Regions from separate parts of the Streptomyces sp. NRRL B-3229 genome, predicted to be linked through region 1. Evidence: predicted binding sites of a transcription regulator. Region 1 holds the regulator's gene; the other holds the start of a gene.
The links. The regulator HrcA, encoded in region 1, represses chaperone genes, less so after heat shock. The targets are predictions, from matches to a motif close to TTNGCACTCNGNNNNNCNGAGTGCNAA.
Positions count from the first base shown of each region.

Region 2: groL (chaperonin GroEL) is a predicted target of HrcA. The motif match lies at 4,892-4,918, and genes of this name have one in related genera.

Region 1 is NZ_JOGP01000002.1:352,002-358,502, forward strand. Features, by position in the region: gene IF54_RS0104515 (DUF3097 domain-containing protein) at 1-669, opposite strand, end outside; gene IF54_RS0104520 (MBL fold metallo-hydrolase) at 701-1,432, opposite strand; gene hrcA (heat-inducible transcriptional repressor HrcA) at 1,584-2,600, shown strand; gene dnaJ (molecular chaperone DnaJ) at 2,601-3,740, shown strand; gene IF54_RS0104535 (nitronate monooxygenase) at 3,860-4,936, shown strand; gene IF54_RS0104540 (16S rRNA (uracil(1498)-N(3))-methyltransferase) at 4,933-5,682, shown strand; gene IF54_RS0104545 (VOC family protein) at 5,700-6,092, shown strand; gene IF54_RS0104550 (hypothetical protein) at 6,182-6,501, shown strand, end outside.
Region 2 is NZ_JOGP01000007.1:334,386-340,886, forward strand. Features, by position in the region: gene IF54_RS0113400 (carboxylesterase/lipase family protein) at 1-568, opposite strand, end outside; gene IF54_RS0113405 (metallophosphoesterase family protein) at 645-1,508, opposite strand; gene IF54_RS0113410 (NADH:flavin oxidoreductase) at 1,661-2,791, opposite strand; gene groL (chaperonin GroEL) at 3,106-4,728, opposite strand; gene IF54_RS0113420 (cold-shock protein) at 5,089-5,295, opposite strand; gene IF54_RS0113425 (MoaD/ThiS family protein) at 5,763-6,038, opposite strand; gene thrC (threonine synthase) at 6,035-6,501, opposite strand, start outside.

The DNA.
Region 1 (6,501 bases):
GCACACGCCCGTTTTCCAGTCCTGGCCGTGGGGGACTCTCGGCCACGCCTCGATACCCAGGGACGACGGCTTCACCGCCTCCCAGATGTCGATGTAGGGGTGGCCCACGACCAGGGCGTGTTCGCTGGTGACCGATGCGGCGATGCGGGACTCCTTGCTGCCCGGCACCAGGTGGTCCACCAGGACGCCCAGCCGCGCGTCCGGGCCGGGTGCGAACTCGGCCACGATCGCGGGGAGGTCGTCCACGCCCTCCAGGTACTCCACGACCACGCCCTCGATGCGCAGGTCGTCGCCCCAGACCTTCTCGACCAGTTCCGCGTCATGGCGGCCCTCGACGTAGATACGGCCGGCGCGGGCCACGCGTGCGCGTGCGCCGGGCACGGCCACCGAGCCGGACGCGGTACGGGACGGTCGTACGGGAGCCGTCGCCGGGGGTCTGACCAGGGTCACCACCCGGCCCTCCAGGAGGAAACCGCGGGGCTCCAGTGGGAAGACCCGGTGCTTGCCGAAGCGGTCCTCCAGGGTCACCGTGCCCGCCTCGCAGCGGATCACCGCGCCACAGAAGCCGGTGCCGGGCTCCTCGACCACCAGGCCGGGCTCGGCCGGAATCTCCGGTACCGGCTTCGGCTTCTTCCACGGAGGGGTCAGGTCGGCGGAGTACTGGCGCATTCGGATGACGATAGGAGAAGCCCGCCCCGGGCTAACGCGACACGCCGAAGCTTCTCGCCAGGGCGTCCCGCTGACGTCGTACGAACTCCGCGTCCACCACCGCTCCGTGACCGGGCACGTACAGCGCGTCCTCGCCGCCCAGGTCGAGGAGGCGGTCCAGGGCCGCGGGCCACTGCTGCGGTACGGCGTCCGGGCCCGCCTGGGGTTCGCCGGACTCCTCGACCAGGTCGCCGCAGAAGACCACCTCCGGGGAGCCGGGGACGAGGACCGCGAGGTCGTGGGACGTGTGCCCGGGGCCGACGTTCGCCAGCAGGACCTGGCGGCCGTCGCCCAGGTCGAGCGTCCACTCGCCGGAGACGTGATGCCGGGGGGAGACCAGGGCGTCCACCGCCTCGTCGGCCGGCGACGGCTCCAGGCCGTTGCGCACCGCGTCCGCCCGCAGTTCCGCGCGGCCGAGGCGTCCCGTCAGCACCGTCTCCACGCCCACCGCGCCGAACACCTCCGCCCCCGCGAACGCCGCAGCCCCGAAGACATGGTCGAAGTGGGGGTGGGTCAGCGCGAGATGGGTCACACGGTGCCCGGCCAGCTCCTCCGCCTCGGCCCGCAGCCGTGCGCCCTCGGCGAGGTCGGCGCCCGCGTCGATCAGGAGGGCCGTGCCCGCGCCGATCACCAGGCCCGCCGTACAGTCCCAGCGGGGCAGCCGGCACCGCCCGACCCCGGTCGCGACCCGCTCCCACCCGAGCTCTTCCCAAGTCACCGTCATACCGCGACGCTAACGGCAGGAACCTGCCCCACGGGACCGACCTTGCCCTGGGAGCACCCCACCGCCGTACACTGGCTCGGGGAGCGCTGGCACTCGGACGGACAGAGTGCCAGGCGAGATACCGAGGGAACGCATTCTGGAGGTGTGCGCGATGCTGAGTGAACGCAGGCTCCAGGTGTTGCGCGCCATCGTCCAGGACTACGTCGGCACCGAGGAGCCGGTCGGGTCGAAGGCCCTGACCGAGCGGCACAACCTCGGAGTCTCCCCGGCGACCGTCCGCAACGACATGGCGGCCCTGGAGGACGAGGGGTTCATCGCCCAGCCGCACACCAGTGCCGGGCGTATCCCGACGGACAAGGGCTACCGGCTGTTCGTCGACAAGCTGGCGGGCGTCAAGCCGATGACCGCCCCGGAGCGGCGCGCCATCCAGAACTTCCTCGACGGCGCGGTCGACCTCGACGACGTCGTGGCCCGGACCGTGCGGCTGCTCGCGCAGCTGACCCGGCAGGTCGCCGTCGTGCAGTACCCCTCCCTCACCCGGTCCACCGTCCGGCACGTCGAGCTGCTCTCGCTCGCGCCCGCGCGTCTGATGCTCGTGCTGATCACGGACACCGGCCGGGTCGAGCAGCGGCTGGTCGACTGCCCGGCGCCCTTCGGGGAGGCCTCGCTCGCCGATCTGCGGGCCCGGCTCAACAGCCGGGTCGCGGGGCGGCGGTTCGCCGATGTGCCCCGACTGGTCGAGGACCTGCCCGAGGGCTTCGACGTCGAGGATCGGGGTACGGTCGCGACAGTGCTCTCCACTCTCCTGGAGACACTCGTCGAGGAGAACGAGGAGCGGCTGATGATCGGCGGCACAGCCAATCTCACCCGCTTCGGACATGACTTTCCCCTCACCATCCGGCCCGTCCTGGAGGCACTGGAGGAGCAGGTCGTCCTCCTCAAACTCCTTGGAGAGGCCGGCGATTCGGGCATGACCGTGCGTATCGGTCATGAGAACGCCTACGAGGGACTCAACTCCACTTCGGTGGTGTCGGTCGGCTACGGTTCGGGCGGCGAGGCAGTCGCCAAGCTCGGCGTGGTCGGACCGACCCGCATGGATTACCCGGGAACGATGGGAGCGGTACGCGCAGTGGCACGGTACGTCGGACAGATCCTGGCGGAGTCGTAAGTGGCCACGGACTACTACGCCGTTCTCGGCGTGCGCCGCGACGCGTCGCAGGATGAGATCAAGAAGGCGTTCCGCCGGCTCGCACGCGAGCTGCACCCGGACGTCAACCCGGATCCGAAGACCCAGGAGCGGTTCAAGGAGATCAACGCCGCTTACGAGGTGTTGTCGGACCCGCAGAAGAAGCAGGTCTACGACCTCGGCGGCGACCCGCTCTCGCAGGCCGGCGGCGGAGGCGCGGGCGGCTTCGGGGCTGGTGGGTTCGGGAACTTCTCGGACATCATGGACGCGTTCTTCGGTACGGCCTCGCAGCGGGGTCCGCGTTCGCGCACCCGGCGCGGCCAGGACGCGATGATCCGGCTGGAGATCGAGCTCGACGAGGCGGCCTTCGGCACCACGAAGGACATCCAGGTCGACACGGCGATCGTCTGCACCACGTGCAGTGGTGAGGGCGCCGCGCCGGGCACCTCCGCGCAGACGTGTGACATGTGCCGCGGTCGCGGTGAGGTGTCGCAGGTGACGCGGTCCTTCCTGGGCCAGGTCATGACGTCCCGTCCCTGCCCGCAGTGCCAGGGCTTCGGCACCGTCGTCCCGACCCCGTGCCCGGAGTGCGCCGGCGACGGCCGGGTCCGCTCGCGCCGCACCCTCACCGTGAAGATCCCGGCGGGTGTGGACAACGGCACGCGCATCCAGCTCGCGGGCGAGGGCGAGGTCGGTCCCGGTGGCGGTCCCGCCGGTGACCTCTACGTCGAGATCCACGAGCTGCCGCACTCGCAGTTCCAGCGGCGCGGCGACGACCTGCACTGCACGGTCACGCTCCCGATGACGGCGGCGTCGCTCGGCACCAAGGTGCCGCTGGAGACGCTGGACGGCATGGAGGAGGTCGACATCCGGCCCGGCACCCAGTCCGGCCAGTCGATCCCGCTGCACAGCCGGGGTGTCACGCACCTGCGCGGCGGCGGCCGGGGTGACCTCATCGTCCACGTCGAGGTCCAGACCCCGACGAAGCTGGACCCGGAGCAGGAACGACTGCTCCGCGAGCTGGCCAAGCTGCGAGGCGAAGAACGGCCGACCGGGCAGTTCCAGCCGGGCCAGCAGGGGCTGTTCTCCCGGCTGAAGGACGCGTTCAACGGGCGTACCTGAGCCTGCTGAAGGGCCCGTGCAGGGCCTTGTCTGAGCCGGTTTCCTGGTCCGTGCCGTCGGCCTGTGCCGACGGGGCGGTCGGATTCGGACTTGTTCGGAGGACGTGACAACATGCCGTCATGTCCTCCGCACTGACCGATCTCTTCCCTCATCCGATCGTGCAGGCCCCCATGGCGGGCGGCGTCTCCGTGCCGCAGCTCGCCGCCGCCGTGTCCGAGGCCGGCGGGCTCGGATTCCTGGCCGCCGGGTACAAGACGGCCGACGGGATGTACCAGGACATCAAGCAGCTGCGCGGCCTGACGGGGCGGCCCTTCGGCGTCAACCTCTTCATGCCGCAGCCGGAGTACGCGGACCCGGCCGCGGTCGAGGTCTACGCCCACCAGCTGGCCGGTGAGGCCGGCTGGTACGACACCGAGCTCGGCGACCCCGACGGCGGACGGGACGACGGCTACGACGCCAAGCTCGCCGTCCTCCTCGACAACCCGGTCCCCGTGGCCTCCTTCCACTTCGGCATCCCGAGCGCCGAGACCCTGGAGTCCCTGCGCCGGGCCGGCATCTTCACCCTCGTCACCGCGACCACCCCCGAAGAGGCCCTCGCCGTCCAGTACGCGGGCGCCGACGCGGTGATAGCCCAGGGCGTGGAGGCCGGCGGCCACCAGGGCACCCACCGGGACATCCCCGAGCAGGACGGCTCCGGCCTCGGCCTGCTCTCCCTCGTCGCGCAGATCCGCGAGACCGTGACCCTCCCGATCGTCGCCGCCGGCGGCATCATGCGCGGCAGCCAGATCGCCGCCGTCCTCGCCGCGGGCGCGAGCGCGGCCCAGCTCGGCACGGCGTTCCTCGCCACCCACGAGTCCGGCGCCCCCGACGTGCACAAGCAGGCGCTGACCAACCCGCTCTACGTCCGCACCGAGCTGACCCGTGCCTTCTCCGGCCGCCCCGCCCGCGGCCTGGTCAACCGCTTCCTGCGCGAGCACGGCCCCTACGCGCCCGCCGCCTACCCCGAGGTCCACCACCTCACCGCGCCGCTGCGGAAGGCCGCTGCCAAGGCCAAGGACCCGCAGGGCATGGCACTGTGGGCGGGACAGGGCCACCGTATGGCCCGCGACCTGCCCGCGGGCCGGCTCGTGGAGCTCCTCGCGGCCGAACTCGCGGACGCTCGGACAGCGTTGTCGGCCAAGGGAGGACTGCGATGACCGCGCCAGTATTCGTCGTCGACCACTTCGACGCGGGCGGCGGCGGGCACTACGTCCTCGACGGCCCCGAAGGCCGGCACGCCGTCTCGGTGAAGCGGCTCCAGCCCGGCGAGGACGTCATCCTCACCGACGGGGCCGGGCGTTGGGCGGACTGCGTGGTGCTCGCCGCCGAGGGCAAGGACCGGCTGGTCGTCCAGCTGGACTCGGTCTTTGAGGAGCCGCAGCCCCAGCCCCGCATCACCGTCGTCCAGGCCCTCCCCAAGGGCGACCGCGGTGAACTCGCCGTGGAGACCATGACCGAGGTCGGCGTCGACGCCATCGTGCCGTGGCAGGCGGCCCGTTGCATCACCCAGTGGCGGGGCGACCGGGGCCTGAAGGCGCTCGCGAAATGGCGGGCCACCGCCCGCGAGGCCGGCAAGCAGTCCCGCCGGGTCCGCTTCCCGGAGGTCGCGGACGCGGCGAGCACCAAGCAGGTTGCCGCACTTCTCGCCAAAGCGGACTTCGCCGCGGTGCTGCACTCCGACTTCGATCGCGGCAGCGAGCCGCTGGCCACCGCCGAACTGCCCGAGGAGGGCGAGATCGTGCTGGTCGTCGGCCCCGAAGGCGGCGTCGCCAAGGACGAGTTGGCGCTCTTCGAGGAGGCCGGCGCGCGGCCCTACGTCCTCGGACCTACCGTGCTGCGCACCTCGACCGCCGGTACCGCGGCGACCGCCCTGCTCCTCGGCCGCACCGGCCGCTGGTCCTGACCTCCCGGAGGACGGCTGTGGAACTCGCCCAAGTACGCCTGCTCGTCACCGACTTCGCCGCCTGCTACCGCTTCTACGCCGAAGTCCTCGGCCTCAAGCCCCAGTCGGGCGCGACGGAGGGACCGTACGAGAAGTTCAGCCCCGCCACCGGCTCGGCCGGCATCGCGCTCCAGGACCGCTCGATGATGGCGGAGGTCCTGGACGAACTCGGGGGCGCGGCCACCGGGCACCGCTCCCTGGTGGTGCTCCGCGTGGACGACCTGGACACCTACTGCGCGCAGATCACCGCCCGCGGCGCGACCCTCCTGAACGGCCCCGCCCCCATGACGGACCGCATGCGCGTGGCCCACCTCAAGGACCCCGAGGGCAACCTGGTGGAACTCCAGGAGTGGCTGCTGCTGCGCGGCTGAGCGCGGGCGCACGGTCCGGGGAGCAAGCGGCGCGCGGGTGGCCGTATGCGCCCTTCCGTCGGACGGTACGCGGTGGCAGTCTGCTGTCCATGGGGGCGTTGAGGCAGATCTGGCGTCGGCCGCGCGGGATGCGGGCGGTGGGTGCGGTGGTGCTCGCCGTGCTGGCCGTGGGCGGGCTCTCCGCCTGCGATCCGGCGGGTGCGGTCAGTTCCGCGACCGTGTCCTACACCACCGACCAGCTGGTCACCAAGGAGCTGAACCGGCAGAAGGCCGACGTGAGTTGGCTGACCTGCACGGCCTCGTACGACAACGGCGACCGGACGCCGAGCGCCAGTGTGAACACCGTGGCCACCGTCGACTGCGAGGGCAAGACGAGGGACGGCAAGGACATCACCGTCAAGGGCAAGGT
Region 2 (6,501 bases), on a different contig from region 1:
CCGACTCCCCGAACACCGTGACCTGCTCCGGATCCCCGCCGAACGCCGTGATGTTGTCCCGCACCCACTCCAGCGCCGCGACCTGATCCAGCAGCCCCCGGTTCGCGGGAGCGCCCTCCAGCAGGGCGAACCCCTCGATGCCGACGCGGTAGTTGAGGGTCACGACGACCACGTCACCGGCGCGCGCCAGATGCTGGGCGTCGTAGCCGGGGCTGCCCGCGTGACCCAGTTTGTAGGCACCGCCGTAGATCCACACCATGACCGGACGCCGGGCGGCCGGATCTGCGGCCGGGGTCCAGACGTTGACCGTCAGCCAGTCGTCGCCCGTTGGTTGCTCCACCGCGGTCGCCCGGCCCTGGAACCCGGACTCCTGCGGGGGCGGCGGCCCGAACGCGTACGCCTCCCGGACCCCCTCCCAGCTCCGCGCGGGCCGCGGCGCCTGGAACCGGGCCTCGCCGACCGGCGGCTCGGCGAAGGGGATGCCCCGGAAGACGCCGAGGCCCCCCTCCTCCCGTCCGCACACCGCACCGGCGGTGGTGCGCACGTCGAGATCCGCAGCTGACGTCATCGTCGAACTCCCCGGGGCCGGAGGGCTGGTCCTGACCACTCCAGCCGACACTCCTTGCCTGAGTCAACCGAGTCGGTCAGGGTCCGTGCTCCGCCACCACCGCCCGGGTGCGCTCCTCGTCCAGCTGGTACACCGTCTCGTGCGCCCGCGGGTCCCGCGCGTGGAAGGTGTGGAACATCGGGCTCGCCGGCCCGCCCAGCTCCACCAGCGAGGCGGAGGCGCCGCGTACCGCGCGCTCGGTGCCGTACGGCGTCGTCAGGTCGATCCGGTTGACCACCCCCGGCGTCACCCATACGGGCACGGACTCCAGCATCCCGAAGAGCTGGAGGTGGTAGTGCCCGGTGAGGACCACCCGTACGTCACTGCCCCGGATCGCCGCCGCCAGCTCCCCGGGATCGAGCAGCCCGAAGACCTGCTGGGTGACGGACAGGCCGAGGCTGATGGGCGGGTGGTGGAACGCGAGGACCGTGCCGTGCTCGGCCGGGGTGCTCAACACCTGCCGCAGCCAGTTCAGTTGAGCGGGGCTGATCCGGCCGTACACCTTTCCCGGCACCAGCGAGTCGAGGGTGACGAACCGGTGACCGCCGACCGTGCTCACCGCGGCCCGTTCCGCCGCGTCGGTCTCCAGCACGCACTCGGGCTCGGCATGCCCGCTGCCCAGCACCTTGCCGAAGGCCTCGCGCTCGTCGTGGTTGCCGGTGGTGTAGAAGACGGGGGCGTTCCGGAGCCGGGCGAACTCCCCGACCAGCTCCCGCACCGCCGTGTACGCCTCCACGTCCCCCTGGTCGGCGATGTCCCCGGTCACGACGACCGCGTCGACGTCCCGCAGGTGCCACAGCTCGGCGAGCATCAGCCGCAGGGATTCGGTGGCGTTGACGCCGTTCCTGTTCGGAGCGTCGGTGCGCTCCACATGGGTGTCCGAGAGCTGAAGGATCCGCATGTCCCTTGACGCTAGCGGGAGTTCCGGTCCCGCGTCAGTGCGCCGGTCGCCACATGGTCGTTTGAGGACGAGGCCCTTCGGGCCGACGGGGGCTGGGGGCGCAGCCCCCAGGAACGGCAGCCCCCACCGACCCGCAGAGACGAACCGAACCGTCAGCTCAGCGACTTCAGCGCCACCGCGTCATACGGCTGAAGCTCGTCGAACCGACCGGCCAGCACCTTCGCCGCCCACTCCGGGTCCTGAAGCAGCGCACGCCCCACGGCCACCATGTCGTACTCCTCGCGCTCCAGCGCATCGAGGAGGTCGTCGATCCCCTTGACCGGCGACCCCTCCCCCACGAACCCACGGATGAAGTCGCCGTCGAGCCCGACCGACCCGACCGTGATCGTCGTCTTTCCAGTCAGCTTCTTCGTCCAGCCGGCCAGGTTGAGGTCGGATCCGTCGAACTCCGGCAGCCAGTAGCGGCGGGTGGAGGCGTGGAAGGCGTCCACCCCCGCGGAGGCCAGCGGCGTGAGGATCGCCTCCAGTTCCTCCGGCGTCTGAGCGAGCCGCGCCTGGTACGCCTCCTGCTTCCACTGCGAGTACCGGAAGATGATCGGGAACTCCGGCGACACCGTCTCCCGTACGGCCGCCACGATCTCCGCCGCGAACTTCGTACGGGCGACCGGGTCACCGCCGTAGGAGTCGCCGCGCCGGTTGGTGCCCGCCCACAGGAACTGGTCGAGGAGGTAGCCGTGGGCGCCGTGCAGCTCCACACCGTCGAAGCCGATGCGCTCGGCGGCGGCCGCGGCCTGGGCGAACGCGCCGATGACGTCGTCCAGGTCGAGCTGGGTCATGGCCTTGCCGGTGGGCTCGTCGGCGCCGATGCGCAGACCGGAGGGACCGACCGCGGGGGCGTCGGCGTAGGGCGCCTGGCCCTGCTCACGCACCATGCCGATGTGCCACAGCTGCGGGACGATGGTGCCGCCGGCCGCGTGCACCTGCTCGGCGACCTTCGCCCAGCCGGCCAGCTGCTCCTCACCGTGGAACCGCGGGACGCGGTCGCTGTTCCCGGCCGACTCGTGGCCGACGTAGGTGCCCTCGGTGACGATGAGACCGACTCCGGCGGCGGCGCGGCGTGAGTAGTACGACGCCACGTCCTCGCCGGGGATGCCGCCCGGGGAGAACATGCGGGTCATGGGCGCCATGGCGATGCGGTTCGGGACGGTCAGACCGTTGATGTGGACCGGGCGGGCGAGGATCTCGGCGGCGCGGGAGGTGGACGAGGCGGGGGAGGCGGTCACGAGGCGATACTCCTTGGTATGTGCATGTACATATACGCTACCAAGGCGCCCTGCACGACAGAAGCCCGCCCCACGACGTGGGACGGGCTTCACATGGAGCGCCGGGCAGGCCTTGCACCTGCATTTCCCCGCAGGAAGCGGGGCGTCTTTCCTTGGACCACCAACGCGTAGTCGACCGACGGGAGTTCACGTCGGGCGGCTCGTGATCAACTATAGCGCAAGAAAAGACCGGGGGCGGCCACCCCCTGTTCCCAGGAAGTGCCGCCCCCGGCAAGACCGTTGATCAACCGTCAGGCCTCGCGGCCCGGGGGTGATCAGAAGTCCATGTCACCGCCCGGCATGCCGCCACCGGCGGGCGCGGCGGCCTTCTCCGGCTTGTCGGCGATGACGGCCTCGGTGGTGAGGAACAGCGCGGCGATGGAGGCGGCGTTCTGCAGGGCAGAGCGGGTCACCTTCGCCGGGTCGATGATGCCCTCGGCGATCATGTCGACGTACTCACCGGTCGCGGCGTTCAGGCCGTGGCCGACGGTGAGGTTGCGGACCTTCTCGACGACGACGCCACCCTCGAGACCACCGTTGACGGCGATCTGCTTGAGCGGGGCCTCCAGGGCGAGCTTCACGGCGTTGGCGCCGGTCGCCTCGTCACCCTCGAGCTCCAGCTTCTCGAAGACCTGGGAGGCCTGGAGCAGGGCCACGCCACCACCGGCGACAATGCCCTCCTCGACGGCCGCCTTCGCGTTGCGAACGGCGTCCTCGATGCGGTGCTTGCGCTCCTTGAGCTCGACCTCGGTCGCGGCACCGGCCTTGATGACGGCGACGCCACCGGCGAGCTTGGCCAGGCGCTCCTGGAGCTTCTCGCGGTCGTAGTCCGAGTCGCTGTTCTCGATCTCGGCGCGGATCTGGTTCACACGGCCGTTGACCTGGTCCGAGGAACCGGCACCGTCGACGATGGTGGTCTCGTCCTTGGTGATGACGACCTTGCGGGCGCGGCCCAGGAGGTCCAGGGTCGCGTTCTCCAGCTTGAGGCCGACCTCCTCGGAGATGACCTCGCCGCCCGTGAGGATGGCGATGTCGCCGAGCATGGCCTTGCGGCGGTCACCGAAGCCCGGGGCCTTGACGGCGACGGACTTGAAGGTGCCGCGGATCTTGTTGACGACCAGGGTCGACAGGGCCTCGCCCTCGACGTCCTCGGCGATGATCAGCAGCGGCTTGCCCGACTGCATGACCTTCTCCAGGAGCGGGAGCAGGTCCTTGACGGAGCCGATCTTGGAGTTGGCGATGAGGATGTAGGGGTCGTCGAGCGACGCCTCCATGCGCTCCATGTCGGTGGCGAAGTACGCCGAGATGTAGCCCTTGTCGAAGCGCATACCCTCGGTGAGCTCCAGCTCCAGACCGAAGGTCTGGGACTCCTCGACGGTGATGACGCCTTCCTTGCCGACCTTGTCCATGGCCTCGGCGATGAGCTCGCCGATCTGGGTGTCGGCGGCGGAGATGGAGGCCGTGGAAGCGATCTGCTCCTTGGTCTCGACGTCCTTGGCCTGCTCGAGGAGAGCGGCGGAGACGGCCTCGACGGCCTTCTCGATACCGCGCTTGAGGGCCATGGGGTTGGCGCCGGCGGCTACGTTGCGCAGGCCCTCCTTGACCAGGGCCTGGGCGAGCACGGTCGCGGTGGTCGTACCGTCACCGGCGACGTCGTCCGTCTTCTTGGCGACTTCCTTGACCAGCTCGGCGCCGATCTTCTCGTACGGGTCCTCGAGCTCGATCTCCTTGGCGATGGAGACACCATCGTTGGTGATCGTGGGGGCGCCCCACTTCTTCTCGAGGACGACGTTGCGGCCCTTGGGGCCGAGCGTCACCTTGACGGCGTCCGCGAGCTGGTTCATGCCGCGCTCGAGGCCGCGCCGCGCCTCCTCGTCGAACGCGATGATCTTGGCCATGTGAAGTGGTCCCTCCAGGACTGGGGGTGATTCCTTCGGACCGCGCCCGCGCCCGCGACGGACGGCTCGCACACCTCGTGGGTTCCTTCCCCACCCGGCCTGCGGGCCTCACCGACCCGGTCCTTCGTTGTCACTCTCACCTTCAGAGTGCTAACGCCAATGATTAGCACTCGGCATGGTCGAGTGCAAGCGCCTCTCGTGGATCGGGCAGGGTCCGGGACGGGGTTGCGGGCGCGTGACGGGGACATGCCGGGACTCGTGACGAGGCATGACGAAGGGCCCGTACCCATGACTCCCCATGGGGTACGAGCCCTTCGTTCAAGAAAAGAAGAACGACGCTGTTGTTACCCGGCGCGTGCTTCAGCCAGTCGCGAGACGGACCATGTCCGCCTGCGGCCCCTTCTGACCCTGCGAGATCTCGAACTCGACCCGCTGGCCCTCTTCAAGGGTGCGGTAACCGTCCATCTGGATCGCGCTGTAGTGGACGAATACATCCGCACCACCGTCGACCGCGATGAAGCCGTACCCCTTCTCCGCGTTGAACCACTTGACGGTGCCCTGAGCCATGCCTAACTCCCCTATTACTGGCCCTTGCACGGATCCGCACTTCGCGGATCCGGGTCAGACCTCACCCCCCACATGGTTGGGGGCGTGCGCCGGAACGCGTCGACCGCGGCTGAATGTATCTGTCCAACTGCCGTCTGCAACAGGTCAATCGGACGAGAATTCTGGACGGAAGGGGTCCGGAATGTAGTGAGAATTCGCCCGAATTCGGGGCAAGTCGGGCCCCATAAAGGGCGCATAAGCCGCATAAAGTGCACACACTTTGGCTACTTCTCATCGCATGTGGAGCGAGAACTCATATGCGTACGGCAAGGAGAAAGACCCTGGTTCCCCAACTGTACCGCGCTCAACCATAGAGAATTGCCCCCTCCGCTTCTCTCACGGAGGGGGCAATCAGTTGAACACTCGGTAATTACTGTTACCGAAGGTAATGACCAGTCATACGGTCACGGTCGCGATCGGGGTCACGCTCACCCGCCGGCGACCGCCGGGATGATCGAGACTCCCGCCCCGTCGGGCGTCGCCGTCTCCAGCCCCTGCTCGAACCGCACGTCGTCGTCATTCACGTACACATTGACGAACCGGCGCAGCTTGCCCTGGTCGTCGAGAACGCGCGCGGCGATACCGGTGTGGTTCTTCTCCAGATCCGCGATGACCTCGGCGAGGGTCCCGCCCTCGGCCTGCACCTCGGCCTGGCCGCCGGTGTAGGTGCGCAGGATGGTGGGGATGCGGACGTTGACGCTCATGCGAGGCCAGCCTCTCGGAAAGAGTCGAGGTTCGGACGAATCGTGGCGGTGAGTCCGGTACCGGCCACCGCGTCCAGGGTCTTGAGACCGTCGCCGGTGTTCAGCACCACCGTGGTCTTCGCCGGGTCGAGGACACCGTTCTCGATCAGCTTGCGGGCCACACCCACGGTCACGCCACCCGCGGTCTCCGCGAAGATGCCCTCGGTCCGCGCCAGCAGCTTGATCGCGTCCACGACCTGCTCGTCGTTCACGTCCTCCACGGCACCCCCCGTACGACGGGCGATGTCCAGCACGTACGGCCCGTCCGCCGGGTTCCCGATGGCGAGGGACTTGGCGATGGTGTTCGGCTTCTGCGGCCGTACGACGTCGTGCCCCGCCTTGTACGCGACGGAGACCGGGCTGCACCCCTCCGCCTGCGCACCGAAGATCTTGTACGGCTTGTCCTCGACGAGCCCGAGCTTGA